Regions from separate parts of the Brevibacillus antibioticus genome, predicted to be linked through region 3. Evidence: riboswitches for the same ligand, from Rfam matches in the RefSeq annotation. Region 3 holds a riboswitch; each other region holds the start of a gene.

Region 1 (10,047 bases), 280 kb from region 3:
TAGACGATATCATAAACCGATCAAAGTTGCCAACGAATGGGGTGTTACAATCAGCGGTTGATTCTAAGGGGCGAAGCCTGCCTGACTCAAATAAATCTGATCCGGGGGAAAAACACGTAATAGCCGATCGTAGACGATCCGATAGGCGGAAGAATCATACCATTGTTCCAGTCCCAGCTGTTCATAGAGAGCGGGAATGCCGTTTCTTTTCGTTCGTTTACCGCCGCTGCCATCTCCCATATAAAAGTCGTCGACACAGACGCGTCTGACTAAGGGGCGCAAAATCTCTGGGAATGACTCACTGCTCGGTAAAACAGGGGCAAGCGTTGCTTGTGTAGGGATGCCTGCTTCCGCCAAGCGCTGGAGTGTTTTGAGCCGCGCTTGAATAGGGGGAGCTTGTGGGCTAAAGTACCTGCGAATCTCCTCCAAATCGGTCTCGACGGTCATGCTGACGCGGACGCGATCACCCAGCAGTAGCAACAAATCGGCATCCCGCCAAACCAAGGGACTTCTCGTCTGCACCAGCAAAAAATCAGGTGGATTCTCTACCATGACTTCGAGTAAAGACCTCGTTACCTTTTCTGTTTGTTCGATGGGTTGGTATGGGTCTGTACTCGAAGACATGAAGATGGTCACCTTTCCTTTTTTCTTAGCCCGCATAAGCTCCTTGCGCAATAAATCGGCAGCTTGCTGCTTGATATCTACCCACGTGCCCCATTGTTCGTTGCGAAACAAAGAGACAGGCATTTGCCGAACATAGCAATAGGAGCAGGCGAAAGAACAGCCTGTATACGGATTGAGCGAATGGGTGTAATCCGCAAGAAATCCGCTTCCTTTATTAAGGAGAGTTTTCGGCATTTTATAGGAAAGGATGCTTTTCATATGGGGCGTTCCTCACTTTGCATCATGAAAAATAATTCCGAGGCTGTAGCGGGTGCCAGAAGTAATCGTGCTGACACCGTGGCGCAACGTGTTTTTATAGTAGCCTCGCGTTCCCTGCACAGGACGGTAGGATGTCGGGAAAATCAGGCCTGCGCCTTGATCCAAGGTTATCACATGTCCCCGGCTCTGCGCGCGCGGTCGTTGCTCCATCAGCAGAAATTCTCCGCCGTTGTAGTCCTTCTCCTTCTGATTCAAGGCAAACACGACTTGAAACGGGAAGAACACCTCGCCGTACATATCCTGATGTAAACAATTGTAGCCACCCGTTTCGTATTTCAAAATCAATGGAGTAGAACGCAGTTGACCCTGATCGTGACATTGCGCCAAAAATTCAGGGAGGGTAGCAGGATAGATAGCTTCGCGTCCAAGCATTTCCAGCCACTGATTCGCAGTCTTCGCAAGCATCGGATAAAAGCCTTCGCGAAGCTCCTGCAAAAGCGAGGGAAGGGGAGCCTGATAATAGCGGTACTCTCCTTCACCGAAACGGTACCGCGCCATCTGGATCGTATTGCGAAAAAGCTCATCCTGTCCGTACGTAGCGATTAATTCTTCGCACGCATCCGCGCTTATTAAGGAAGGAAAAGCAGCATACCCTTGTTCGTTCAACTCCTGTTGCAGGGAATGCCAGTCAAGTGCTGCGATCCCTTCTGTCAGTGAACTAGCCATGCTTCACACCCCGATTCGTCCTTTTCTCCAGATCAAGCAGAGCTGTCTTCATGGGCAGTCCTCCCCGATAGCCAGTTAGTGAACCGTTTTTACCGACAACGCGGTGGCAGGGGACTGTAATGAGAACCGGATTGGCACCGATTGCGGCACCGACAGCACGAACAGCAGCAGGCTTTTCAATGCTGTTTGCAATGTCGGTGTACGATGACGTTTGACCGTATGGGATTTGGCGCAGTGCCTCCCAGACAGCGAGCTGAAAAGGTGTTCCGGACAAGTCGCAATCCGTGGAAAAATGCTCGCGTGTTCCTTGCAAATACTCCATCAGTTCTGTTGCAAAAGGCTTTAGCCATGGATCGTCTTGCACCAGCGTACTTTGTGGGCGATGCTTTTCAACCCACGCTTCCAATTCAGCAAAAGGCTGGTTGACCGAGCCGACATAACAAAGTCCGGCAGCCGTTGCAGCCAAATAAATGGTCCAATCACCAAGCACAAGCATTGACCAGCGTACCGTCTGATCCTTCATCGTTTCCATATCCAAATGCCTCCTTTGAGCTGTGTACGCACAGTATACCTCCAGCACCTGTTCTTTGTACGTTTTTGGGAGTGGATGAGCAAGATATCGAAACCCTCTACATTCCCATTGCTTTTATCCATCGGTGGGAGTAAGGTAGGATGAGATAGAGGAGGAACGATACTCGTATGACTGATCAATTAACACATTTTAATGAACAAAATCGAGCGCGGATGGTGGACGTATCTGAGAAGGACGTCACAAAACGGGTGGCAGTAGCTGAGAGCCAAATTAGCATGAAACCTGAAACCCTCACCCGAATCCGCGAAGGTCGAATCGAAAAGGGCGATGTACTCGCCGTTGCGCAGGTGGCAGGTGTCATGGCTGCCAAAAAGACGTGGGAAATCATTCCGATGTGTCATCCGCTGCCATTGACTGGCATCGACATACAATTTGCTTTTGTAGATGAAACGACGCTTGCGATTACAGGAACCGTGAAGACGACAGGGAAAACAGGCGTCGAGATGGAGGCGTTGACCGCTGTCAGCGTAGCGGCTTTGACGGTGTATGACATGTGCAAAGCGATGGATAAAGAAATGATAATCGGTCCGACCAGTCTGCAATTCAAAACAGGCGGAAAAAGCGGCGATTTCCATCGGGGAGAGAAGTAAGGCATGAGGCAAAAGTGGGAAACCTACCCGAGCAGCATTCGTTTATTGGCGATTGCTGCCGTCATTTTTTCTACCGGAATGGCGTGTATTTGGCCGCTAGTTACGATCTATATTCATAACCATCTCGGAAAGCCGCTGACTGTAGCCGGCTTCTTGTTGCTTTTAAATCAAGGTGCATTCCTGATTGGGAGTGTTGTCGGCGGGATGATGTTTGACCGCTGGGGCAAAATGCGCACCATTGTTGTTGGCTCCATCGGCGGAATGCTTATCTCCGTCTGTTTAGGTGTTACACAAGATTTTACCGTATATGTCCTACTATTATTATTGAATGGATTGTTTTGTGGATCCCTTTCTCCCGTTATGAATGCGCTGGCAGTGGTTTTATGGCCGGAGGGAGGCCGTAAAGCAATCAATCTGATTTACGTCTCCCTCAATGTGGGTGTAGCTGCCGGTTCTGCTTTAGGCGGCTTCTTGGCAAGTGTTTCGTTTGCTTGGACGTTTTTCGGAAATGCGATTTCACAAGTAATTGTGCTGACGATGTTCATGCTCATTTTGCCGCGTCAGTTAAAACTGGCAGAGCAAAAACGTCAATTGCAGACAACTACTCCCGAACAAGCAGAGGACGAACTTCTACGAGAACCTCAGCAAGAGGCCAAGGTCATATGGGGAGCATTGCTGCTCTTATGCGGGGGGCTATTAATTAGCTGGATTGTCTATGTACAATGGACGACGGTGCTGTCGACCTACATGCAATCCATGGGGATTTCACTCCGTCAATATAGTCTGTTGTGGACGCTGAACGGCGGCTTGATCCTGTTTGGTCAGCCATTGATCGCATGGGTCATTCGACGCTTTGCCCGTACGCTAAAAGCACAAATGCTCTTGGGCGCATATATCTTTGCCTTGTCGATGTTAATTTTGTCTCAATCAACGGTTTATGCAGGCTTTGTGGCAGGTATGTTCATCATGACACTGGGAGAAATGCTCGTGTGGCCAGCTGTTCCGGCAGTAGCTGCACAGTTGACGCCAAAGGGACGAGACGGCTTCATTCAAGGGCTAATTGCAGGGACTGGATCAGCAGGACGGATGATCGGACCATTGCTTGGCGCTTTCATTTTCCAATCGATTCATGCACAGGGACTATTGTTTGTAATGGCAGGCTTGTGTTTGTTGTCTGTGGCATTCTTCGCTTTCCACACATCTTTTCAAAAAAGAAGGCATCAAGTTTCGGTACAAAATCAAGCATCTTGACACGGTTTGCGTGCTCAAGTAGTATGATATAGACGAAAAAACAGTATATTCCGTGTGTTTGACTTATTCAGAGAGGTGGAGGGACTGGCCCTATGAAGCCCGGCAGCGGATCTGTTCCATGTGATGGACAGATGCTGTGCCAATTCCAGCAGGATTATTTCCTGACAGATAAGGACGTGACCAAGCTGATCTCCCCCTTTTTCTGTATGGAAAAAGGGGGTTTTACTGTATTGGCCCAAGAAAGGAATGGAAGAAAGATGCGCATTCAACCCTCCGATATGATTGATCGACTCCCTACCCAGTTTTTTGCGACCCTGGTGGCAAAAGTAAACAAGGTCATTGCGCAAGGCCATGACGTCATTAACCTGGGGCAGGGCAATCCCGATTTGCCGACACCGCTGCATATTATTGAAGAATTACAGGCGCAAGCGGCACAACCACTCCATCACAAATATCCGCCTTTTCAGGGACGCATGGAACTGAAGCAGGCAGTGGCACATTGGTATAAGCAAGAATTTGATGTAGACCTCGATCCGGAGGAAGAAGTAGCGATTTTGTTCGGCAGCAAAACCGGACTCGTAGAGATTTGCCAAGTACTCATGAACGCAGGCGATGTTGCACTGGTTCCAGACCCAGGCTATCCGGATTATTGGTCGGGAGTAGCTGTCGTAGGCGGACGGATGGTCATGATGCCGTTGAAGGCGGAAAATGACTTCTTGCCAGACTACAGCCAGCTGTCCCAAGCTGATTTGGATCGAGCGAAACTGATGTTTCTTAACTATCCGAACAATCCGACAGCAGTCAACGCACCACTGGAGTTTTATGAGGAAACCATTCGTTTTGCCCGAAAACATGAAATCGTTGTCTGCCACGACTTCGCCTACGGAGCAATCAGCTATGACGGGAAAAAGCCGGTCAGCTTCATGCAGGTTCCGGGTGCAAAAGAAGTGGGCGTAGAATTTTATACCTTGTCCAAAACGTACAACATGGCAGGCTGGCGTGTGGGTGCCATGGTAGGTAATCGCGAGCTGGTTCGTCTGATTAACCTCATTCAGGACCATTACTTTGTCAGTCTGTTCGGAGCGGTACAGATGGCGGCAGCCAAAGCGATGACGGATTCGCAGCAGTGCGTCCGCGATCTCGTCGCTGTCTACGAAAGTCGCCGCAATGCCCTCTACTCCAATCTGCATCGGATTGGCTGGCAGGCTCCGCCATCTCAAGGTTCGTTTTTTGCTTGGCTTCCAGTTCCCAGCGGCTTCACATCCGTGGAGTTCTCTGACCTGCTTTTGGAAAAAGCGCATGTCGTCGTAGCACCGGGGAATGGCTTTGGTCCGACAGGTGAGGGCTATGTGCGAGCGGCTTTGCTATCCAATGAAGAGCGTCTCGCGGAAGCGGTCCAGCGAATCGAGCGGTTAGGGTTATTTACGAAAACAAAATAAAAGCGAGTCAAATTGGCCACACTACCATATATGGAGTGTGGCTTTTTCTTCTAGAATAAAAATCATTCTCATTATTGACAGATAATGATTTTCATTATACGATGTCATTGTTAATGATAATTAGTCTCATCGAGAGCGGGAGGGTACCATGCGCTATCAGATTAACGGTTACACGGATATGTATACGGTGATCGCCAACGAGCGAAAAATCGGCGGAGCCATTGAAGCAGGCCAGATTCGCTTGCGGACGGGAGAAGTTTACGCCAATGCTGTTCTCACTCGTTTGGAAATGTCAGGTGCGCATTTTTGCTCGATCGGATTTGTTACGGAAGAAGGCAAAAGGCTGATTGTTCATGTGAATGATATCAGCATGATCGCTGATGCTCGTCACGTCAACGTATGTGAGCTGACGAACGAATGCATGAGAGTAGAGAAGTCAGCAGAAAGACTGAAGCGATTGAAGCGACTCTGTGAACTGAATGAAGGCAGCTGTACGCCGACCTTCCAGGAAGAGGCATTGCTGTTGGCAAGCGATATCGGTATGGAAGAAGCGTCTAATCATGTCGATCTCTCTTTCCTTCCACAAACAGAGAAACCACGAGTGTTCCGTATTGCTTAGGAGTATATAGATCATACATATGGACCCCTTTTCGTTTGATACGAAGAGGGGTTTTTTGCATGCAGTGTGTGAAGACTATTGGTTGAACAACCGCTCGACATAGTCAAAACCTATCTGCTCATAGCTAGCAAAGATTGGACTTACGCTGTTGACAGTGATAAAACAAGGATAAGCAAAATCAAGGGGGAACGGAACATGGAGTACTCATTTTCAAAATCTGTCGAAGCACTATCCTCCTCGGCTGTCCGGGAAATCTTGAAGCTGACCCAAGGCAATCAAGTGCTCTCGCTCGCAGGTGGACTGCCAGCAGAGGATTCTTTTCCAATCGCAGAGATGCGCGAAGCGTTTAACCGTGCGTTCGATCAAGGAGCAAAAGCTCTTCAATATGGATTGACTGATGGATACGTACCGCTTCGTGAGTGGATTGCATCCCGCATGAAGCAAAAGCATATGAACGTCGGTGTAGATAATATGATCATCACTACGGGCTCTCAGCAAGCAGTAGACTTGCTGTGCCGTGTATATTTAGACGAAGGCGATGTCGTTCTCGTTGAAAATCCTACTTATTTGGCAGCCGTTCAGTTATTTCAATTCCGGGGAATCAAAGCGATCCATGTAGACGGTGACGCCGATGGGATGGATTTGGATGATCTGGCGAAAAAAATAGCCCAGTATCGCCCGAAAATGGTGTACGTCATTCCTACCTTTGCCAATCCGACAGGAAAGGTATGGAGCCTCGAACGCCGTCTCGGCTTGCTTCGTCAATGTAAGGCGCAAAACATTCTCATCCTGGAAGACGATCCATATGGAGAGATCCAATTCGATGGGGAAGCACCGTACCGCTCGGTTTTCTCACTGGATGAACATCCGACCGATTCTTGTGTAGTGTACACCAGTACCTTTTCCAAAATTGTCGCGCCAGGCTTGCGTACCGGATGGGCCATTGGAGATACACGCGTGATTCAAATGATGGTGAAGGCGAAGCAAGCAGTGGATTTGCAGTCGAGCACAATTGACCAGTACGCTCTGTATGAGCTGTTGTCCCGCTTTGATCTGGAGCGCCACATTGAGAAAATCCGCGAGTCCTACAAGGCGCGCATGGAGTGGATGCATGAGCTCTTGGTTGCGCAAAACTGGGAGGGCGTACAGTGGGAAAAACCAAGAGGCGGGATGTTCCTCTGGGTGAACCTGCCTGAGCACGTCGATGCAGAGAAGCTGCTGGCCCGATCCGTAAAGGAAGGCGTGGCATTCGTACCAGGGAAGCCGTTTTATGCAGCCGAGCCGCAAGTCAATACGATGCGCTTGAACTATACGCTCTTGAACCGGGAAGACACGGAGCTTGCGATTTCACGACTGGGCAAAGCATTCCACGCCTATAGTGAATCACTGGTGACAAATGTGTAATGGAAGCAAAAAGACAACCAATCTCCTTGAGCTGGTTGTCTTTTTTAATGCATGTTTACAGGGAAAGCTCCCTTTGCGCCCGATCCAGCCATTCATTCACAAGCTCTGTAAACAGAAGCGGCTGCTCAATCTGTAAGTTGTGTCCGGCACAATCGAGAGCGGCAAAAGAAGAGCGAGGATAGCCTTCGATGATATTCCAAATATCGCGATAGCCGACAGAATGATCTTGTTTGCCCACAACAAAAAGACTCGGATGTGGGAAGGGGGTCGTATCCAATGGGAAGGACACGCCATACGCTTGTCTGATTTTCGTGAGGAAAGAAGGGTCAGACAGCATGTAGCCGTCGACAATCTCCTTTTTATAGCGGTTCCAAGTATATTCAGTAGCTACTACTGCCATCGACTCAAACTCCGCTCGCTCTGTCTCACTCAACTTCTCCCAGAGCGAAGGTTCCTTTACTAGGACGGGTTTATCCGGCAGTGTGCGCTTTTCTTTATCAGGAATGATGTTCGGGCAGATGAACAGGGCGCCCTTCACTTGATCCCGGCGCTTCTCGATAACTGCTCGTGTAAGATATCCGCCGTATGATTCACCCGCAATGAAAAAAGGTTCACCTGGAATGAGTTGATCGATGAACGCGAGGACAACCTCCAGAATATCGTCCGTAGTGTGGATATGTTCGTAGTTTTCCGTTTGTCCCATTCCGGGCAGGTCTATGTATAGGCGTCGGTATCCCGGACGTTTCTCAAAAATTGGTTCCAGACAACCAGTCATGCATCGGTGATCAAGTGAAAAGCCGTGAATCATTACGACAGGAAAACCGCTTCCGATCTCCTCATAATAAAGGTTGACGCCATTGACCTCGCATCTCATAAAAAGCCCCCCAATGACACTTGTGTCAGATTGTTTCGAAAGTTTGTAACGCACGTTCTTATTATAAGTGATCTGGTACATATTTCAAGGATGAAAAAACACACCCACAACGAGAATCGTCAATGGGTGTGCCAAAGGGCTTCCTATTCTTCTGTTTCTTCCAAGGTGCAAATGGCACTTGGACGCTTGATCCGCAATACAACGCACTCATATACACGGAACAGACTGTTCATTTGCTCGTCTCCGAGGAATGCAGAGTCGAAGTCTTCTGCAATCGCCAGGTCGAGATTGTGACGGCCAGTCGCTACCAAGACGCCGGAACGGCCTTTAATGGTAGGAGATTGGAAGACACCATCTGTAACGAGATTGCGAACATGCTCGATCTCAAGTACGTTGGTGCCTTTGTGCACGCGATGCAAGAGAGAGTAGAGCTCAGGAGAAACAACCAGTGCATACGGACCGCTGTGTCCCATTTTCAACAGCTTGTTGCGTGCTTCCACGATATCGGCAAACGCATTGCCAGATTCCATCCAATCGCTCTTCAGATGAGTGAGGCGGCCTTTCACGTTCATCAGACCAGGAAGGTCGAATTCCGCAGCACCGTTGAAGATCAGATCGTCTTCCATCAGTGCACCACCAGCAGCTGCGTTGGCAGCCGCGCTCATGTCCAAAGGCATGCCCAGTGTACGTGCCTGGGCAACATCGCGCCAGTAGAGCATGAAATCCTTGTACAGGATCGGAATCGTCATGCTGACACGGCGGCTAGGCTGTGTCATTTCGAGAGATTCTCCGCGCAGGGAGAGACCGCCAAAACGGGATTCTTCATATACATCGTTGGTAATGGTTTGGATGCCTTCACCCAATGGTCCATAAATATCGATAAAGCGACGTCCTACCAGCTGGCGGCGAGCCATGTCAACGACAGTTGCGTCCAGTTGGTTCCATTCGTCAGTCGTCAAGGGAGAGTCTGGGTATTTACGAAGCTTGTCCATAGTGTAACCTCCATGTTATTTCAGGATTTCCGATTCGCTACATTCCTTTCAAGCTGCCAACTGTCAGTCCTTTTTTACCGGAAACGGCAGGGGCGGAATGCTTGATCACGGAAGCAACACCGTGAGGAGCGGAAGCCGAAGCTTTCAAATGATCGACCTGGTGAATGTCGTGCCCCTCATCGTGATCAGTGAGATCAGGATGAGCCGCATCAGAGAATCGTTGGCTCATGTTCGCCATGATTTCTTTGACTGTCAAATAGTCTGTATGCGTCTTTTCACGCATGCCATCTAGGAGCTGACGTGTTTCGTCATCCTTGAATTCATACAGGGAGAGCTCCAGATGCTCGCGGAAATTGTGCAGTCCAAAACGTTCCAGATTCACATCGGACAGCATTTGCGAGAGGTCGCGATCACTTAGCTGATCCAGGCTTTTTCCTGAGGACAGCTTCTCCAGGTGGGGAACCAATTCCTGCAAGCGACCCATGCGCTGTTCTTCTTCTTCCAAAATATGATGGTAGTAAAGGCGAGTATGCTCGTCCGTTGCCGCGTCGATAATCGGCTGGATAACGCCCATGAAGCTGTTGATGTAACCTCTGGTGCGATCAAAAATGGCGTGCAGCTGTGTAATTTCTTGCACTCTACGCCACCTCCTCATTACAATCTATTTTTTCATTATAC
Region 2 (10,047 bases), 4.4 Mb from region 3:
ATGACGCAAGGCAGGAAGCGGAAGAGAAGGAGCGCCGTCTGGGAGAGATGCTTTTGAACATCCAGCAAATGACGGAGCAACTGGATCGTACAAGCGATCATGTGCACGAGCACGCAGAAGGTACGAAGCGCAATACAGATGAAATGATGGTAGCCTTCAAGGAAGTCGCCACAGGCATGGAATCGCAGGCGAATTCTACGGTGAAGATTGAAGAAGAGGTTCAATCTATCGACCAGGAAATCGAGGCAGTCACAACACAGACCAACGCAATGAAAACGGAATCGCAACAAAACAACCGTCGTCTGTCAGAAAGCGTTCAGATGATGAACGAGCTGTCCTCGCAGATGGAGCAAATTGTGCAGGCAGTCAATGTAGCAGCCTCTACGATTCACCAGCTCAATCGACAGGCGAATCGCGTAGAGGAAATTGTCGGCGCTATTAATCAGATCGCGACACAAACGAATCTCTTGGCACTGAATGCGGCGATTGAATCGGCTCGTGCAGGCGAGCATGGACGGGGATTTGCGGTTGTAGCGGATGAGGTACGCAAGCTGGCAGAACAAAGCGCGACAGCTACGCAGGAGATTACCGACATTCTCAAGTCACTCCATCAGGAAAGTGAGAATGCGGTGCAGCATATGAGCAACGGGGAAGTGTCTGTTGCAAAAGGCCAAGAGCTGGCTGTGAAAACAGTGGCCTCCATCGAAGCAGTGCGTGCCGGTATGATGGCCTTCCTGCAAGCAGCTGATCAAGTAAGCTCCAGCATGGACCGGGTAAAAGTGCGTTCCGGTGAGGTTGCCATCGAGATGTCGACCATTACAGCTGTAACCGAGGAATCCGTAGCCAACCTAGAAGAGCTGTTTGCGACAGCAGAAAACCAGCATCAAAAAGTGCGTGAGATTACGGAAGAGCTGGGCGAGCTGAATACGTTGTCTCATCGCCTCCAGCAAACCTTTCACGTAAATTAGAGGTTGTTTAAAAAGTCGTCTTTTGATCACGAAGTAGTTCTGAAAGCTGATTCGGCATCGAAATTGACGTTCACCTTCGAAGTCCGGTGCTCATGTAGGTCCCCTACACTCCGCTCCTCCTTCTTCAGGTTCTCGCCAATTTTTCGGTGCTGAAAAGACGACTTTTTAAACTTCGATTTACTTTTAGAAGTGTTTGGAATTAAGAAAAAAGAATTGCATTTTCGAACTGTTCTGCTAGAATGAATTTCATTGTAACTAAATACATTCACCTACCTTATCAAGAGCGGCGGAGGGACTGGCCCGATGATGCCCGGCAACCACTGATCATGTCTATGCATGAACAGAAAGGTGCCAATTCCTGCAAAACCTGTACGATGTACGATGGTTTTGACAGATGAGGAAGAGAACGGCTTCGTACGCAAACTCTTCCTCCGGGGAGAGTTTTTTTGTTGTATTTGTAAAAGATGAGGAGGAATAAACGAACGATAAATTAATTCTATAAGAGAATATTCGTAAATAGTATTGAAAAAATGGATAAAAAGCCGTACATTACCTAATAGGATAAAGAAAAACGTAAAGTTCGGATAGGGAGAGATACATCATGAAGAAGTTATTGCTGGCATTAACGACATTCGCAGTATTGGCAACAGGGTGCTCGACTGGCACAAGCGCACCGGCAGAGCAGTCAGGGGGACAAGCAGCAGGACAAGAGGGCGCGGCGAAAAAGCGAATTGCCTTGATTTTGCCCGAGAAAATCGGTGTGAATCCGTTCTTCCAACAAATGGATGATGGTGCAAAGAAAGCCGCACAAGAGCTGGGCGCAGAAGTGAAAACGATTGAATCTACAGACCATGGAGCGATTGAAGAAAATCTGCGCGTGGCTGTTGCAGAAAATTATGACTTGATCATCACATCTTCCTTTACATCAGAGGATGCATTGAAAAAAGTAGCTACCGAAAATCCTGACCGTAATTTTGCGATTATTGATACTGTAGTGGATTTGCCAAACGTTCGCAGTGTTACCTTCCGCGAAGAGGAAGCGGCTTACCTGGTGGGAGCAACAGCAGGTTTGGCAACGAAAACGAACAAAGTAGGTATGGTTGTTGCTCTTGATATCCCGCAGTTGAAAAAATGGACAGTTGGCTTCGAAGAGGGCTTGAAAGCAACGAATCCAAAAGCAGAGCTGATGGTCAACTACGTAGGAAGCTTTACTGACCCGGCAAAAGCGAAGGAACTGGCTTTGCTCCAAGCCTCTAAAGGCGCTGACTTCATTAACGGTGCAGCAGCAGTAGGCGACCTCGGCGTTTTCGAAGCGGCGAAGGAAAAAGGCTTCTTCACAGCAGGCCAAGACGTTGACCGTACGACGATTGATCCAGAGCATATTGTTCTGTCCCAACTGAAAGGAACTGACGCGGCAGCTTATGAAACCGTGAAAACCTTTGTAGAAGGAACGTTCAAACCAGGTGTAGTGGCGTACGGCTTGAAGGAAAAAGGTGTTGGTGTAACCTATGTCACGCACGAAAGCAAGACGCCGCTGAACGCATTTATCGGACAAGAAGTCGTGGATAAAGTGAAAGCGATCAGCGATGAGATTGTAGCAGGCACCCGCAAAGTACCAGATAAATTCTAAACACGCACGTAAAAAGCTTGTGCACAGTGAGGGATGTGACCGACTACGGCTGTGTAGTCGGTCTTCTATTTTCATAAAAGGACGTACAGAAATGAGGGAGTGGGAATGACCGATCGCTTGGAAATGAGGGCCATGACCAAGAAGTACGGAGATTTTACCGCCAACGACAAGGTGTCGTTCTCACTGGCAGCAGGAGAAGTCCACGCGGTTGTCGGGGAAAATGGAGCGGGCAAAACGACACTGATGCGGATGCTGTACGGGATGGAGCAGCCTACATCGGGAGAGATTCTGTTAAACGGCAAGCCAGTTGTTTTTCGCGGACCAGAGGACGCCATTCGAAATGGAATTGGGATGGTTCACCAGCACTTTATGCTCTTCGGAGAATTCAGTGTGACTGAAAATATCGTGATTGGATATGAGCCGAAGCAGGCGGGTTTTTTCAAAAGAAATGACGCGGAGGACAAGGTGCGGGCGCTGAGTGAGCAGTATCGCATTCCGATACATCCGCAGGCCAAGGTAGCGAATTGCTCGATTGGGGAACAGCAACGGGTCGAAATTCTGAAGGTCCTGTATCAGGGAGCGGATATTATCGTGTTGGACGAGCCGACCGCTGTCCTTACCCCGCTGGAGGTACGCGACCTGCTGCAAACGATTCGAAACTTGGCAAAGAGCGGCAAGAGCGTCATTTTGATTACACATAAGTTGCAGGAAGTCATGGAGGTAGCCGATCGTATTACGGTACTGCGCGGAGGCAAAGTGACGGGAACGGTTTCGCGGAATGAGACAAATGCGGATGATTTGGCAAGATTGATGGTCGGACGAGAATTGCAGGAGCTAGCTGAGCGAGTTCCTCTGGATAAAGGCCCCTTGTTACAGGTGGAGAATCTCTCGGTTCGAGAAAAGCAGACTCTGCTCGATCAAGTCAGCTTTACCGTACACCACGGGGAAATCGTAGGAATTGCAGGCGTTTCCGGGAATGGACAATCCGAGCTGCTGCAAGCGATCAGTGGTTTGCGAGCGGCACTAGAGGGCACGGTGCGGTTAGGCGGCAAGGACGTGACGAACAAATCAGTAGCCACCATTCGGGATGCTGGCTTGGCGCATATTCCGGAGGATCGGTACCTGTGGGGAACAGCCAAACTCTCAAGCGTCGAGGAAAATGCGTTGATGGGTTATCAGCGAAAGCCTGCTTACAACCGCCGCGGCGTCGTTTTGCGGGAGAAATTCCGCCAAGTCGTAAAAGGCTGGGTTGAGCAGTTTGCCATCAAGACAGGCTCCCGACAATTGCAGGAGCTGGCAGGGAATCTGTCAGGTGGAAATTTGCAAAAGCTGATCGTAGCAAGGGAGCTGGGGCATGAGACCCCGTTTTTAATTGCGGCTGAGCCTACGCGAGGGGTGGATATTGGTGCCATGGAGTACATCCATCAGGCCCTGATCGAAAAGCGCAATCAGGGAGACGGGATCTTGCTGGTCTCGTCCGAGTTGTCCGAAATTCTCGCCTTGTCTGACAGGATTTTGGTCATGTATAAAGGGCGAATCGCTGGAGAGCTTTCACGCCTGGAGGCAACCGAAGAAAAAATCAGCGTGATCATGGCGGGAGGAAGCATTCATGGCAGCAATCAAAGAGCTATCTAAGTCATTGGTTCAGCCGTTCTTGGCTGTCGTCATCGGCTTGTTGACCGGGGCGCTGGTCATTGCTGCAGTTGGCGAATCGATCTTGGGCACCTACCTGGAAATGTGGAAAGGGGCCTTTGGCAGTTTTTATTTCTTTACGTCTACATTAGCGCGAGCTACGCCTATCATGCTAATTGCCTTGGGTCTTTCCCTCGCATTTCGGGCAGGGGTATTCAATCTGGGGGCGGAAGGGCAAATGGTGCTGGGTGCCGTAAGTGCTGCGTTAGTTGCGATCTATTTGCCAGCACCGGGAATGATCAAAATAGTGGCGGGTATTTTCGCAGGAATGGCGGTCGGCGGGTTCTGGGCGTTGTTGCCAGGCTTTATGGAAGCCCGCTTTCGTATTCCGTTACTCATCTCTACGTTGCTTTTTAACTACATCGCGGTATTGTTTGCGAGTTTTCTCGTGACAGAGCCATTCCGGGATCGTTCGGGCTCTGCGGCTCTGGCACAGACCGTCATGCTGGAGAAAAGTGCTTGGCTTCCGAAGCTGTTTGCAGGGATGAGCGTACATGCAGGGTTTTTGTTTGCGATCGTTGCAGCGCTGCTGTTGTTCTGGGTCCTTCGTTTTACCCCATTTGGCTATGAAGTGAAGATGCTGGGTCAAAACTCGCTGTTTGCTCAATACGGAGGAATTAATCGGATTCGGGTGATGCTGACCGGGATGTTTGCCAGTGGTGGCTTGGCTGGCTTGGCGGGAACAGTCGAGGTAATGGGGGCGCACTATCGCTTTGTGGACGGGGCGCTGACTGTACCGGGCTTCGCCTGGACGGGCCTGATGGCAGCTCTGCTTGCGAACTCGCACCCACTTGGCATCATTGTGACTTCGATCCTGCTTGCTGCTTTTCAGACAGGGGCCATGGGTGTAGAGCGCAATACGGATGTGCCGCTGGAGCTGGCAAGTGTTATACAAGCCGTATTGATTTTGTTCATCTCCGCCAAGTTCAGCTACGACTGGTGGAAAAAGCGGAAGGCAAAAGGAGGGGAATCGCATGGAGCTCTTTGATTGGTCCCTCCTCAGTTCTACCATTCGGATGGTCACGCCGATCTTGTTGGCAGCTTTGGGTGGAGCGCTCTGCGCACGTGTCGGGATTTTTAATGTTGGCTTGGAGGGATTGGTACTGGTCGGTGCCTTTTCCGCGATTGTCGGCAATCATTTTACCGGGAATCTCTTTCTGGCTGTTTTGATTGCAGCGCTGGCTAGCATTGTCTTTTCTCTCTTATTCGCGTACATGACGATCAAGCTTAGGGCGAATGAAATCGTCGTCGGTGTGGCGATTAACTTTCTCGCACTGGGGTTGACGACATTTGCACTACGGGCGATCTTCGGTGTCAAAGGGGCGTTTTACGATAAGGATATGGTTGGCTTGCCAACCGTCGAGATTCCTTTCATTCACGATATTCCGGTCATCGGCGGTATTGTCTCTGGTCATTCGCCGCTCGTGTATTTTGCGTTTTTGGCTGCGATTTTGTTGTATGTGTTCTTTTATCGGACGGTTACGGGCTTCCGCGTCCTCGCAGTTGGTCTGAATCCCGTTGCGGCTCGCAGTCTCGGTCTGAAAGTGACGGGACTTCAGATGCTGGCGATTGTGATGAGTGGCGCATTGTGCGGGGTTGCAGGGGCACAGCTTTCACTGGGGCAAGTCACGATGTTTACAGAAGGTATGACGGCTGGTCGAGGCTTTATCGCATTGGTAGCGATGATGATGGGGCAGTCGCATCCACTCGGTATTTTGGCTTCGAGCCTTTTGTTTGGATTGATGGATGCCCTTAGTATTCGATTGCAGGGCTTTTCGCTTCCGACTCAGTTCACTGCCATGCTGCCATACGTGCTGACGATTGTGGCGATGTTCTTCTTGAAGAACAAGAGTCAGATCGGCAGCGCCCATCAGCAGAGCACCCGTTAAACACAGGCCATATAGACAGCGTAGACAGGGGGAAATGCGATATGAACAAGGCGGATCGGATCAAAAAAATGAAAGTACCCGCCCTAGTGGAACCGGAACTCGCCAGACGACTTCCGCCAGGACAAATCCTGACAGAGCGTTTTCCCATTTTGCATGAGGGAGACGTGCCGGTGTATGACATGAACGAATGGACGCTGCGCGTTTTCGGTGAGGTAGATCGGGAAGTGACGCTCTCCTACGAAGAGATCATGGCGATGCCGCAGGTGACAGTGACGAGCGACATTCATTGCGTGACGCGCTGGTCGCGTTTTGACAATGCGTTTACAGGCGTGCGTTTTCGTGATTTTCTACAGGCGATTGGCGTGACTCCTCAGGCGAACTTCGTCATGCTGCACGGTGATCACAACTATACCGCCAATGTGCCGCTCGTTGATTTGGAGCGTGATGATGTGCTGCTGGCTCACTCCTTTGATGGAGAGCGACTGACGGACAAGCACGGCTGGCCGCTTCGCCTGGTTGTTCCACATCTGTATTTCTGGAAAAGCGTGAAGTGGATCAGAGGAATTGAATTTATGACGGAAAACAAGCCCGGCTTCTGGGAGCAAAATGGTTTTCACCTGATCGCAGACCCGTTTCGTGAAGAGCGGTTCTCGGGTGAAGTATTGCCGATCCCAGAGGATGAGTGGGAGAAAAAGGAGTTCGATTGAGATGTTGACGAATCTAAAGGTAGATCCAGAACAACTGCCCAAGCGCGTCATCGTGTGCGGTGATCCAAAACGTGCAGCCTTGATTGCATCGAAACTCGACGATCAGCGTCAAATCGGGGAAAACCGCGAGTATCACAGCTATGCGGGTACGTGGAAAGGTGTCGAGGTAGCGGTAGTGAGCCATGGGGTAGGTGCACCGGGAGCAGCCGTATGCTTCGAGGAGCTGGCGAAGGGCGGCGTTCAGGTCATCATTCGCGTAGGAACTGCCGGGTCATACCAAAAGGAAATCGAGACAGGTAGCCTCGTCATCAGCTCCGCAGCCGTTCGCCAAGACGGCTTGACCAGTCAATTGGTTCCGGCAGGCTTCCCGGCTGTTGCCAATCGCCATGTCGTGGACGCGCTTGTACAAGCAGCAGGAGCAAACGCATCAGACTTGAAGGTATTCGAAGGAATCACGCTGACACTCGATGTCTTTTACATTGGGGTGCTGGAATTCCCGCACAAGCTGTACCAAAAAGCCGGCGTTTTGGCAGTCGAGATGGAAAACACCGCTCTCTTCGTAATTGCGGCGCTTCGCGGTATGAGGGCAGGCTCTATTTTGGCAATTGACGGATATGCAGATGCAGACTTGCTCGACTCGTATAACCCGCACACCGATGTAATGGCAAAAGCCATCGAAGCAGAAGCGTTGATCGCATTGGATGCAGTCATTGCCGTTTCCCAGTAAAAATAGGTAAGCCCAGGACGGTTTAAAGGTCCTGGGCGTTTTTGTAGTTTTAAAAGGTATCGCTGAGCCAATAAAGCTGGTGAGAAGAAAAAGCACAGAGCTCGTAGACCTTGACAACGCCTACCCAGTCGGAACTTCAAAAAGGGGACCCGCTTGTCGAACACTTCTTCTAAGAGAAACTTCCGCCCGTAGGGTGGCTTTGGCTCGACGGTCCCCTTTTTGAAGTGTAGACGGACAGTCCACTCCCTCTTGCGGGCGTGTCAGAGTCGAAGAGAACTGTGCTTTTTCTTCTCCTCCACTATGCTGACTCAAACCAAAGTGATCATTCCTCGTTAAAACGATCCAGCATAGAAATCGTATCAATCAGATGATTGTTAAAAATTTGTCTGGCCACACCCAATAGCTCAATGATCATCGGATCACGCAGTGAGTAGGTGACTTTGTTTCCGTCCTTCGTTCCGTACACGATATTGTTGTTCCGCAAAATAGCGAGCTGTTGGGAAACAGCGGAGCCTTCACTCCCGATGAGCGTCTGAAGCTCGTTTACATTCTTATCTCCTTCCGCCAGCAGTTCCAGAATCCGAATCCGCAGGGGATGACCCAACGCCTTGAAAAAATTTGCTTTAAATTGTTGTAGTTCCAAATTCAATGATAGGTTCCTCCAATCGTAACATCATGTGGAAGTTTCAGTAGGAGTGGACAGGCGCGTGCATTCGCGGAAGGCAAAATGCTTGCATCCGAGGCACTTCCCAGTATCAAGAAGACTGAGGGCATACGCGATCGCGTCTCCAGTATGAGCAAAAAAGTGAGCTTCGCCTACGAAGTCATATAGTCCCGTACGCTGCAAGATTTTCTTGGGGCCAGATTGGATTCCGGAAAAAAGGACTGTTGTCCCTTGGTCCATACATTGTTTCACAATCCGGGACAAATTCGCTTCCCCGGTCATGTCCATCAGGGGGACTTTTCCCATCCGCAGCAGCAATACCTTTGGATGTCGCTGAAGGGTTTGCATAAGGGAGCTTTCAAACAAGTCGGCATCCCCGAAAAACAGCGGCCCCTCAATCGTGTAGATGCTGATTTGCGGGCAATCGTGACCCTCGGTAACCATATGCGGCATGACTTTGTCGTTCTTGGAAGAGGGATCAGGCAGCACCTGAGCTACCCGTAAGCTATCACGCGTTCGTTTGACAAACAACAGGATAGACAGCACCAACCCCACTTCAATTGCGACGGTTAAATTGGTGAAAACGGTCAAAAGGAAGGTGAGCACCAGCACAAAAGAATCGCTCGTCTTTGCTTTTAGCATGTGGGCAAATTCCTTGCGCTCACTCATATTCCAGGCAACCAGCATCAAGATCGGCGCCATACTCGCCAACGGAATATGCGAGGCGTAAGGGGCAAACAGTACCAAGATGAGCAAAACGACCAGACCATGAATGATGCCAGACATGGGGGATGTTGCCCCGGTTCGAATGTTAGTGGCTGTTCTCGCAATCGCGCCAGTAGCCGGAATTCCCCCAAATAACGGGGTCACGATGTTGGCAATTCCTTGGCCGATTAATTCCCGGTTGCTGTTGTGGCGACTGCGTGTCATCCCATCGGCGACGACAGCCGATAATAAAGACTCTATCGCTCCTAGTATAGCAATGATCAGGGCTGGACTCAGTAACTTTTGGACACGTTCCCATGTGATTTCAGGAAAATAAAAGCCGGGTAATGTACTCGGTATCTCTCCAAAGGTAGAGCCAATCGTCGCTACCTTTCCTTCCAAAAAGAGGACAGAAACGACACTAGAGACTACGAGTCCGACGAGAGAGGCCGGTATGCTTCGGAAGAATCGGGGAGTCACCAAAATAAGGGCGAGACTCAAAATCGCAATGGCAACGCTGTATAGATGAATCGTGTTCAGATGAAGGACGATTTCCCCCATGTTGGACAAAAAATCCTCGTGTCTTTGCAGCTGCTCCAGGCCGAGAAAATTGGCAATTTGACCGGAGAAGATGATAACGGCAATCCCCGAAGTGAATCCGATGATGACGGGGCGCGGAATGAATTTGATCAGCCCTCCCAGCCGTAGAACCCCCATGAGAACAAGGAGAATCCCTGCCATGAATCCAGCGAGGAGCAAGTCTGCATAACCGTATTGCATGACGATTGCAAATAATATCGGGATAAAAGCGCCTGTAGGTCCTCCGATTTGATAGCGGGAACCGCCAAAGAGAGAAATCAATATTCCGGCGATAATGGTTGTGTAGATCCCGTACTCAGGCTTTACTCCGGAGGCGATAGCAAATGCCATCCCCAATGGTATGGCGATAATGCCGACGATTAACCCTGATACACAGTCTTTTCGAAAGGAAACGAGATCGTAGCCTTCGAATCTTGGTGCCCACTTCATGATTGCAACCCTTCTTTTCGTATTTTCGAATATTTG
Region 3 (10,047 bases):
CTACCTGATCGATCAAAGCTTGATTCCACTGGCTGAGGGAATTGCGAAAGCTTATCAAGTGAAGCTCGTTTGGCTCCATCCGACTAAATGAATCCTTTCCATGCAAAAAAGGGAGCTCCTCATAAACGAACTCCCTTTTCCTTATTACGATGATTTACGATCAAATCGAAACCACGCCACTTGATTGTCAACAAAACCAAAATGGGCGGTGTATTTGCTGCCTTCGTACACCACTTCTTGTTCGTCCACTCCTTTGCCGTACAGCTTCTCTAGCTGCCGAGCACTATCAAACATAGTGAGTCCCCGATATGTTTTGAATTTTTGTGCGTCCTCACGAGGAACTCCTCCCAGCATAATCGAAGTCAATTCACCTTTGTGGACTTTGATCATCATCTGACTCTGACCAACCAGCAGCATCCCCATCACTGCTTCTCCCTCACCCTGCGCCATCTGCTCTACCGAGTAGCTTTGCCTTGTCACCATATCCATAAAATCAGCTTTGGTCGGCTTCAAAATATCCATTGCTTCTTTTATGTTCTGCCCGAGATAAATGCCGTTTACTCCGTATTCCTTTTGATTTTCGGGGTCAAATGTAGCAGTTGGTCCCGACTGGGCCGAGCACGCCACCAAGACAACTGTTGTCAACACCCAAAACGCAGTCATTCGCAAGCATTTCCACATCATTTAGCTGTGCCCACCTTTGCTACCGCTTTTTTGGTTATCTTAGCGTATCCGCAAGCATCGGGCAACTAAAGGGACACGAGCTTATTCTCGTGTTCCGCTGACTTTGCGGCGCGGTCGATTAGGAGGCAAATTGTTGTCTACCGATTGTTTGAAGCTCTCTAGTATTTTGAGGAGTGATGCGAAAAAAGGCGAGCCAAACACCGCAACAATTCCCCACATCCATGTTCCTAACTGCCAAGAATTTTTTACATAAGCAGATTCAGCACCCGTTAAAATGAGTGCTGGGTCCAAACCAAGCATGCCAAAAATGACACCCGCAGCCAATACGGAAATAAGTAGATTGAAAAAACGCTTGTAGTGCATCAATCGAGCAGCCTCATACTGATCCTCCCAGCAATTTTCTTTCGCCTCATAGTCGGTCGCCAAAAAGGGAATGACTGATTTAAAAGCTTCCGTAACTCCTGCTGCCGCGCTGGACACCGCTGTTATATAAATCAAAAAAGAAATAGATGAATCCAACGTAACCATCATGCTTCCCCCCTTTGTACATATGTATGGAGTTGGAGGGACAACTTGCAAATTTTTTTGCAGTTTGAATATTTCCCCTTTGTTCTTTATGCGGTAAGATGTGAAGTGCATGTAAATATGAGGAAGGGCAGGGATTACTATGCAGAACTTTTCTTTTGTATGGAATCAGTACGACTTGGTTCGCGGAATGTTTTTGGCGAGAATGACGGAAATAACCGAGGAAGAAGCAGACGTGGTTCCAGATGGCTTCACAAACAACATTCGCTGGAATATTGGTCATATTCTTCTGACCCAAGATTACCTACTCTTAGGACCAGAAGGAATGAAATGTCCTCCGTATTACGCAGCCATGTTTGCTCCAGGAACCAAGCCCGCTGATTGGCAAAAAGAAGGACCTTCCCTCGAAGCCTTAGCTGCCGAGCTAAAGGAACAACATGTGCGTATTAAAGAAGAATTACAATCCCGCTTGAATGATCCATTGCCCAAACCGTTTGAACTAGGAGACAAAGGCACTATGCATACTTATGGAGAAATGATGGTCTTCACTCTTTTCCATGAAGGAATGCACACCGGATGTATTTCGTCATTGCGAACAGCGATCGCGGCTGCTAAATAAGTAAAATCGGACAAAAACGCGGGATTTTTTATCCGCGTTTTTCTTTTTTCCTCCGAATCTGCAAAAAATGAAAACCGCTCCAATGAGGAGCGGTCCTTGTCGAGCCCGAATTGCTTATGGGGTTCTACCGGTTATTCTCTTTGGCTCTTCAACCTCCATCGTAGAGAAAAGTAGCTAAAGGAATCGGTGTATTTCCATACGACTTTCGTCGATTGCTTGATCATGATTATCCACGGATCTTCGCCTCCTGCAAGGCATTTCGCCGTTTACTCACATGAATCATCGGGCTCGACAAATATAGTATGACCTCCTCGTCGTTTTTCATACCTCCTCTTTACAATAAATCTGCGGCCAACTGTGCAAGCACACTCCGTTCGCCTTTTTCCAACTGGATATGTCCAGCCAGCTTTTGGTCTTTAAATACCTCTACCACGTAGGTTAAACCGTTGTTGCTCTCATCCAGATACGGATGATCGATCTGCTCAGGATCACCCATTAGTACAATTTTCGAGCCGTCCCCCACCCTCGTCAGGATCGTCTTTACTTCATGCTTTGTCAAATTCTGTGCTTCATCAATGATAATAAATTGTTCAGGGATGGAGCGCCCCCGAATATACGTCAAAGCTTCCACCTGCAAACTCCCCATGCCTGCCAAAATTTTATCCAGATCACCTGGGCGTTTCGTGTTGAATAAATATTCCAAATTATCATAAATCGGTTGCATCCACGGTCGAAGCTTTTCTTCTTTTTCGCCGGGCAAATAACCGATGTCTTTTCCAAGTGGAACGATAGGTCTTGCCACTAACAGTTTTTTGTATTTTTGCTGGTCTTCAATTTGCAGCAGGCCCGCTGCTAATGCCAGCAAGGTTTTTCCTGTACCGGCCTTACCGGTCATGGTTACTAAAGGGATATCATCTCGCAGCAACAATTCGGTTGCCATCCGTTGCTGCACGTTGCGGGCTCGGATGCCCCAAATCGGATCATCATCTGACACAAGCATTTCTAGCATTTTTCCGTCCGGGTCAACTTTTCCAATCGCTGAAATAGATGGGTTGCATTCGTCCTTCAGCACTAAAAATTGATGAGGGTAAAAACGATAGCGTGGAAAACAGGCGGCCAGCTGCAGCTTTCTTGTTGCGTAGTAAGTCTTGATGATGTCGGACGCTACCATCATCTTCTGATACCCTGGGTAAATACTGGAGAACTCCCCCACTACTCGATCCGAAAGAAAATCCTCTGCGGAAATATTCAATGCATCAGCCTTGACTCGCATAAGAGCATCCTTACTTACCAAAATGACTGGTCTTGGCTGTGGTTTTCCGTTTTCCTCCTCCTGTAAGTTTAGGGCGACCGCCAAAATGCGGTTGTCATTACTCATTTCCGTGAATTGTTTTTGAAGGCGGTGGAAAGAGGAATGATTCAGTTCCACCCGAAACACCCCACCTGTTTCCAGGGTAATGCCTGTGTGCAGTTGCCCCAGCTCACGAAAACTATCAAAGAGCCGAGATACGTACCGAGCATTGCGGCCAATTTCATCCATGTACCGCTTTTTGGAATCGATTTCTTCCAATACGACAGCTGGTATGACGATTTCGTTGTCAGCGAAAGAAAACATCGCCCTTGGATCTTGCAGGAGTACGTTGGTGTCCAGTACGTAGATTTTCTTCAAAATCTCGCCTCCTATTACCCTTCTTATATACCCTATGCAATTTTTGGAGGGATGCTCAGGTGCGGCGACGTGATGTACTACAGTCTATGTTCAGGTAGACAGAGTTAGACGACCTAGTGGCAGAATGAAAATGGGCAGCCCAGAACAAAATACTTGTAACCCTGCCCTCCTCACAAAGGAAGGCAATACTGGGAAAGGGAGAATGCCTGTGAAACGGATCATGATCTACTGCCTCGGTTTTAGCTTGTTGCTTACAGCATGTATGTCGGGCAATAACCCTCCGGCGAATCAGGCTGCCCAACAGCCCAAGCATGCCACTCATACTCAGCGCGTTCAACAAACAGCTCCTGAGCCTGCTTATAATCAATCTTCCCAAGCCACCGCTGATCGTCTCACCCAACTGGCAATACGTGTGAAAAGGGTACACAGCGCGACTACTGTGGTCTTGGGCAAATATGCTGTTGTCGGTATTACAGTAGACCCGAATTTGGATCGCCCAGAGGTTGGCGTCATTAAGTACACGGTTGCGGAAGCACTGAAAGAAGATCCTCAAGGGGCGAATGCCGTTGTTACCGCAGACCCTGCCGTCGTACAGCGATTACGGGAGATGAGAGATGATATTCGTCGCGGCCATCCTGTCGCCGGAATTACAGAAGAGTTAGCGGATATCGTAGGTCGGATCATTCCCCAACTACCGCGCAGTGTGCAGCCTCGCGAAGAAACACCTTCTCAAGTAAAAGAAAAACGCATGCACAAAGAGCCGCAAGGACAAAACAAAATCAACGTAAATCGTACAGGAACACCTTAAAAGAAAAGAGGTATCCCCCGGATTTAAGCCCGGGAGAATACCTCTTTTTCTTTATGGACGGGTGCTTCAGATGGCAAATGATCCAGTGCTTGCTTCAAATCAGCCACCAAGTCATCGAAATCCTCTAAACCAGCTGACAAACGGATCAAACCATCCGTAATTCCCCTTGCAGCTCTTTCCTCAGCAGGCATCGCTGCATGTGACATCGTAGCTGGGTACGAGAGAATCGTTTCCACTGCCCCGAGACTGACAGCCACAATCGGCAATTTTACGCGATCAAACAACGCTTTTGCTCGCTCGCGGCCCCCTACATCAAAGGAAAGAACAGCCCCATGACCTGTCGCTTGTTGTGTTTGAATCAGGTGACCAGAGTGATCCGTCAGTCCCGTATAGTAGACTCGGTGTACTTGTGGATGCGTAGACAACCAGTCAGCCAAGCTCGCGGCTGTCTTCGTGCTGACATCCAGTCGGGCTTTCAATGTTTTGAGCCCACGCATTACAAGCCAGCAGTCCTGCACACCCAAAATCGCTCCCATGCCATTCTGAATAAAGTAGAGTTGCTCCCCTAACGCAGCCTCTCTTGTCACCGCCAGTCCTGCCACGACGTCACTATGCCCCCCGATAAATTTCGTTGCACTATGAATGACCACATCTGCGCCAAGTTCCAGTGGACGCTGGTAATACGGGGTAAGGAACGTATTATCAACAATGACGAGCAAGCCGTGCTCCTTCGCGATACGAGAAACCGCTGCAATATCTGTCACCTTTAAAGTAGGATTGGAGGGGGTCTCCAGATAAACCCCTTTTGTAGCCGGTGTTATGGCCGCACGAACGGCTTCTGTATCTGTTGCGTCTACGAACGTAACGGAGATGCCCATTCTCGACAATACCTTGGTCAAAAACCGAAACGTGCCGCCATATACATCTTCCGCCACGACAACATGGTCTCCCGCTGAAAACAGCATGAACACGCTAGAAATAGCAGCCATGCCAGATGAGAACGCGAAACCGCGTGCACCTCCCTCCAGCGACGCAATGGCTTCCTCCAAAGCCTGCCTGGTCGGATTACCTGATCGGGCATAATCGAATGTACCTGGCTGATCGATATCAGCCTGATGAAACGTCGAAGCTTGATAAATCGGAACCGACGATGCACCTGTGAACGGGTCCATGCAAGTCGAACCGTGGAGGAGCTTGGTTGCAAAATTCATCGTACACTCCCCCCTACGACCAAACTAGCATTCAATGCCTGAAACAAATCGGATACGACATCATCTGGATGCTCGATGCCAACCGACAGTCGCAACAATCGATCACAAACACCGACATGCTCTCTGACTTCTTGTGGGATATCGGCATGCGTCTGCGTCGCCGGATACGTACACAATGACTCGACACCACCCAGACTTTCTGCAAAGGACACGATTTGCAGATTTTGCAGGAACAATCCCACCTGTTCCACATCGTGTACGCGAAACGCTACCATCCCACTATGCCCAGTCGCTTGATTCACCTGGATCTCATGCCCCGGATGCTCAGGCAGACCCGGATAAAATACCTCCGCCACTGCTGGATGCTCACGCAGCTTTTCCGCTACAATCAACGCATTGGATTGATGACGCTCCATCCGTAATGCCAATGTTTTCATCCCGCGAATGAGAAGCCAGCAATCCTGCGGTCCAAGCACAGCACCGACTGAATTGTGCAAAAACCGGATTTTTTCCGACAACTCTCCCCCTTTTGTTACGATGAGTCCAGCCAGCACATCGTTATGTCCTGCCAAATACTTGGTTGCACTATGCAAGACGATATCTGCACCAAGCTCTAGTGGGCGTTGACAATAAGGGGTTAAGAACGTGTTGTCTACAATCGTCAGGAGCCTGTGCTGTTTCGCCAAATGCGTGACTGCTCGAATATCGGTAATTTGCATCAGGGGATTGGTTGGTGTCTCGACGAAGATGGCCTTTGTATCTGGGCGAATCGCATTTTTAAGTGCACTAATGTCACGCAAATCCACGTACGAAAACGTCAGACCGTACCGAGAGAGCACTTGCTCAAACAATCGATAGGTTCCCCCGTACAGATCGAGTGAAACGATCAGATGATCCCCTTGGGAAAACAAGCCCATGACGGTATGAACAGCAGCCATTCCTGAGGCGCAAGCGAATCCTGCATCTCCTGATTCCGCTTCGGCGATGGTCTCCTCCAAAATGGTGCGAGTAGGATTCGCTGTGCGCGTATAATCATATCCAGTGCTTTGGCCCAAGGCAGGATGACGATAAGCCGTTGCATAGTAAACAGGAAAGCTCACCGCCCCTGTTTTTTCGTCTCTGCCTACTCCCGCCTGAATTAATTTCGTTTCCAATTTCATGTCTGTTTCTCTCCCTCCAATAGTATACGAGGGCATCAAAAAAGCCCTCTTTCCTCTGAAAGAAGGCTTTGTTTACGTCACCGTAAGCAAATCCTTCTCATCTTTCAGAGTTGAATAACTCTGCAGGAATTAGCACCATTATCTCCCTGTTAAAATACAGGTGATTGGTTGCCGGGCATCATCGGGCCAGTCCCTCCGCCGCTCTGGATAAGAAGATTGCTATTCAATTCGATTGACCCTAATACTAAAGGATCGGCAGGATTCTTGTCAACAATTTATTTCCAGCGTTAATTTGCCTCTTTCAAGGCAGTCATAACTTGATTGTCCAGCTTCTCAGCTGCGTTTTTGTCATACGTCTTTTCATATTGCGGTTCTACAGAAATACGGGAACCGTAAAACATAATATCACGAACAGCCTCAATTTTGATTTCTACCATGGCCAGCTTGAGCGGAACACCTTCCAGTCGGTCTGTTTTGACGGAAGCACGACCATTAATGGCGAAAGACGAGCCGGCACCGATCAAATGCAGGACAACCTGCGGTTCCTTCGTAATATTAGTCAAAATACGTGAGCGATTATCCACAGCAAAACGAATCGTATCGGCGCTGACAGCGTACGTCCAGGACAAGGAGCTGAGCGATGGTGCCCCTGACTCATGATCTACTGTGCCCAAGGTAACAAAACGCTCCTTTTGCAAGAGCTTGAATAAATCTTCGGAAAGAGATTGGGAAACAGTTTCAGCCATTTCAATGCCTCCTAACAAACGTTTTGTACATTCATTTTACCCTTCGCCTAGCTGATAGGCAAACCTTTCCTCTCCACCTTGATTCTGGTTGTCTTTTTCCCTAGACTGGTAGGTAACAATACCGAATGATGAGAAGGGGATGGACAGTTTGTCACCTACAGATCGCCTCATGCAGCAAATTGATCAAGTTCTTGAAGAGCTTCAGGAAGTTCGGAAGGTAAATGAGCGGATGCATAAAATTGCCATGTTCCTGGAAGATATCCGACTTGCAGATGTGATCCAAAATTACACAGCCCCGCGCAAGCTGCTTTGGATCAATTTCCTCGCAGGTCTTGCCCGGGGTCTGGGATTGACGATTGGTACTGCTATCGTTTTGGCTTTCCTCGGCTCCCTCTTGACGCAATTTCTTTCGATCCCTATTCTGGGGGATTACATCAGACAATTGGTGGAGTACGTCGAGACTTACAAGCAGCGGCCTTAACGATAGAGACTAGTCTCTGTCGTCGTTATCGTCCTGGTCTTCATCGTCATTATGATGTTTGTCGTGCTTCTTCCAATAGCCATACGCGTTGCCGTTGGGATGCTTATCTTTCTGCTTCCCTTTTTCTTTTTTCTTTTTGTCGTCATCGTCGTCTTTATCCTCGTCTGTTGGCTTCACAGGCTCGACAATGGCTTTTGTACTTAATGCAACGTCAGCTTTCTTAACCAGCTTATCATCTTCATACAATGCGAATTGAATTGTTTTGGCACTAAACGAATGATTCTTGTACGACAATGTCAGCGAGAACTCGCCTTTGTCATTTGGTTTCATCTCTTTCTTCTTACCGTCAGGAGCGATCACAAACCATTCTGTATCGTCCTTTTTATTCCAGCCGCTTACTGTCCCCTTTACCTGAATGGACTTGGCGGCAGGATTGTTTACAGCAGTCGCCTTGATGGCATATTCGGTCGTTTGATCCTTGTCAGGAGCGTTAACGATTTCTACCTGAACGGATTCGGAATCAACCTTCTTGCCATCCTCGTAAACCTCGATCAAGGCTTTTTGATCTTTTGCGGCTTGTACATCCTTTACTGAAACCGTAAAGCTGCCTACGCCATCCCACAGCTTCTTCACGTTTGCGTCTTTTTTCACGCCATTATAGGTGACCGTTACTTTGTCTGCCCCCTGCTTGACAATTCCTTTTACTTTTAACTCCTTTTTCTTCGCATCCAATACAGACATGGTATGGATGATCATTTCCTGATCTTCTTCTGCTTTAGGAACGATCTTTACCTTTTCGCTATCGACCAGCTTGCTGCCTGCATAGGCACTCACGGTTACATACGGATCATAAGTAGCATCCGGAGCTTCGAAGCTGACCGTAAAAGAGTGCTCGTTGGTCGGAACGACTTCAATGATGTCGGAATTCGGCTTTTTCACTACCACCTTGGTGACATCCGAAGTCACAATCCCCTTTATGTACACCTTGTTATTTTCCGTCTTGGCATTTACACTCACGATTTCTTCAGCATTCTCTGTCAGGCGCACTTCCAGCCAGATGTCGCTGTAGTACTCGTTGTAGATACGCTCCCACTCCGCTTTGTTTTCTTCCATATACGTTTGGAGCTTCGTATTCAAGTTGATTTCATCTACAATGATGTACAAGTGATCCGCTTGATTCTTCAAGAGCATGTTCAGAGTGGTTGGATCATTTTGGGCAAGTTCTTTCAGATTATAGCGTGTGACTTGCTTCCCTTCGTCATTCATGACTACCTTTGTGGCACTTGGACTTGCAATCGAGCTTGCGTTGGCAAAAATTGGCGTCAAACAGCCAAGAATACCTGCCGCTGTCACCACTGCTAATACGGGCTTGGTCATGTACTTTTTCAATGGTAGTTCCCCCTTCTAGTCTGCCAAAATCCCCTTGCTTGCTTGGGTCATGCATATTGACGGGAAATCATTTTCAAAAGTTGCATCATCCAGGAAACCGCGTCTTATTACCTATGAAAAGCGCTTGATACAAAAAAACTCCACCCAACTTCCGGATCATTTCGGCAAGTGGAGGGGAGTCTTTGTCCCGTTAATTGCAGTTGTACTTCGGTTCGCTTTCAATCGCGACCAATAAAGCTTCAACTGATTCAGCAGGGTATTGCACTTCCACGGACTGTGAATCAACGTTCCCAAATAGCACGTACCAGCTGCCTTCCTGACGATAGCCGATATCGCTCATTTGATGATCCTCTTGCAGCAATTGCAAGAAAAAAGCGGCTGTTTCCAAAGCAGAGTGGTCTTCTGGTCGAGCATCGGCAACCACTTGAATTTGGAGCCAGTTAAAAAGTGCATCTTCACACTTCACGCGGTTCTCCTCACTTTCGCCCAGTTTGCTCCGGTTTGATCCTTACCTTTACAATCACGAGAATCGCGATTGCTACGAACATTGCACTTTTCACAGGAAGCTGCACATCCAATATAGCGAAAATGAGAGCTCCAACAAATAAAAGGATGTACAAGAGCACGTTTTTCAAAATAGGCATACGGATACGGGTAGCAAAACCAAGATAATAGACAATAATTAATTCCGCAAACAAAATCCAAGCCCGATATTTATCAGCCCATATGCGAAAGCTGTCATAGGCTGTGAGCTG

What was found. A riboswitch is a leader RNA that binds a small molecule or an ion and turns the genes downstream of it on or off. The one in region 3 is predicted to bind S-adenosylmethionine.
Region 1: it holds a riboswitch for S-adenosylmethionine, as region 3 does, so the genes downstream of both, E8L90_RS02295 (pyridoxal phosphate-dependent aminotransferase) here and E8L90_RS03930 (aminotransferase class I/II-fold pyridoxal phosphate-dependent enzyme) in region 3, are expected to answer to the same signal.
Region 2: it holds a riboswitch for S-adenosylmethionine, as region 3 does, so the genes downstream of both, E8L90_RS25245 (BMP family lipoprotein) here and E8L90_RS03930 (aminotransferase class I/II-fold pyridoxal phosphate-dependent enzyme) in region 3, are expected to answer to the same signal.

What each region holds. Positions count from the first base shown of each region.
Region 1 is NZ_SZNK01000001.1:500,612-510,658, forward strand. Features, by position in the region: gene E8L90_RS02270 (SPL family radical SAM protein) at 64-882, opposite strand; gene E8L90_RS02275 (2OG-Fe(II) oxygenase) at 895-1,608, opposite strand; gene E8L90_RS02280 (methylated-DNA--[protein]-cysteine S-methyltransferase) at 1,601-2,140, opposite strand; gene moaC (cyclic pyranopterin monophosphate synthase MoaC) at 2,308-2,790, shown strand; gene E8L90_RS02290 (MFS transporter) at 2,794-4,041, shown strand; SAM riboswitch class I at 4,102-4,216, shown strand; gene E8L90_RS02295 (pyridoxal phosphate-dependent aminotransferase) at 4,299-5,480, shown strand; gene E8L90_RS02300 (hypothetical protein) at 5,629-6,099, shown strand; gene E8L90_RS02305 (aminotransferase-like domain-containing protein) at 6,295-7,503, shown strand; gene E8L90_RS02310 (alpha/beta fold hydrolase) at 7,559-8,377, opposite strand; gene E8L90_RS02315 (family 1 encapsulin nanocompartment shell protein) at 8,521-9,369, opposite strand; gene E8L90_RS02320 (IMEF encapsulin system ferritin-like cargo protein) at 9,407-10,006, opposite strand.
Region 2 is NZ_SZNK01000001.1:5,211,001-5,221,047, forward strand. Features, by position in the region: gene E8L90_RS25240 (methyl-accepting chemotaxis protein) at 1-968, shown strand, start outside; SAM riboswitch class I at 1,240-1,369, shown strand; gene E8L90_RS25245 (BMP family lipoprotein) at 1,570-2,598, shown strand; gene E8L90_RS25250 (ABC transporter ATP-binding protein) at 2,704-4,233, shown strand; gene E8L90_RS25255 (ABC transporter permease) at 4,208-5,278, shown strand; gene E8L90_RS25260 (ABC transporter permease) at 5,265-6,179, shown strand; gene E8L90_RS25265 (sulfite oxidase-like oxidoreductase) at 6,221-6,886, shown strand; gene E8L90_RS25270 (nucleoside phosphorylase) at 6,888-7,613, shown strand; gene E8L90_RS25280 (ArsR/SmtB family transcription factor) at 7,936-8,262, opposite strand; gene E8L90_RS25285 (SulP family inorganic anion transporter) at 8,287-10,011, opposite strand.
Region 3 is NZ_SZNK01000001.1:784,370-794,416, reverse strand. Features, by position in the region: gene E8L90_RS03965 (hypothetical protein) at 1-91, shown strand, start outside; gene E8L90_RS03960 (hypothetical protein) at 145-684, opposite strand; gene E8L90_RS03955 (hypothetical protein) at 766-1,212, opposite strand; gene E8L90_RS03950 (DinB family protein) at 1,352-1,828, shown strand; gene E8L90_RS03945 (PhoH family protein) at 2,163-3,497, opposite strand; gene E8L90_RS03940 (YhcN/YlaJ family sporulation lipoprotein) at 3,700-4,305, shown strand; gene E8L90_RS03935 (trans-sulfuration enzyme family protein) at 4,329-5,516, opposite strand; gene E8L90_RS03930 (aminotransferase class I/II-fold pyridoxal phosphate-dependent enzyme) at 5,513-6,676, opposite strand; SAM riboswitch class I at 6,771-6,890, opposite strand; gene E8L90_RS03925 (pyridoxamine 5'-phosphate oxidase family protein) at 6,964-7,422, opposite strand; gene E8L90_RS03920 (DUF5665 domain-containing protein) at 7,562-7,903, shown strand; gene E8L90_RS03915 (hypothetical protein) at 7,913-9,292, opposite strand; gene E8L90_RS03910 (hypothetical protein) at 9,483-9,758, opposite strand; gene E8L90_RS03905 (YlaH-like family protein) at 9,769-10,047, opposite strand, start outside.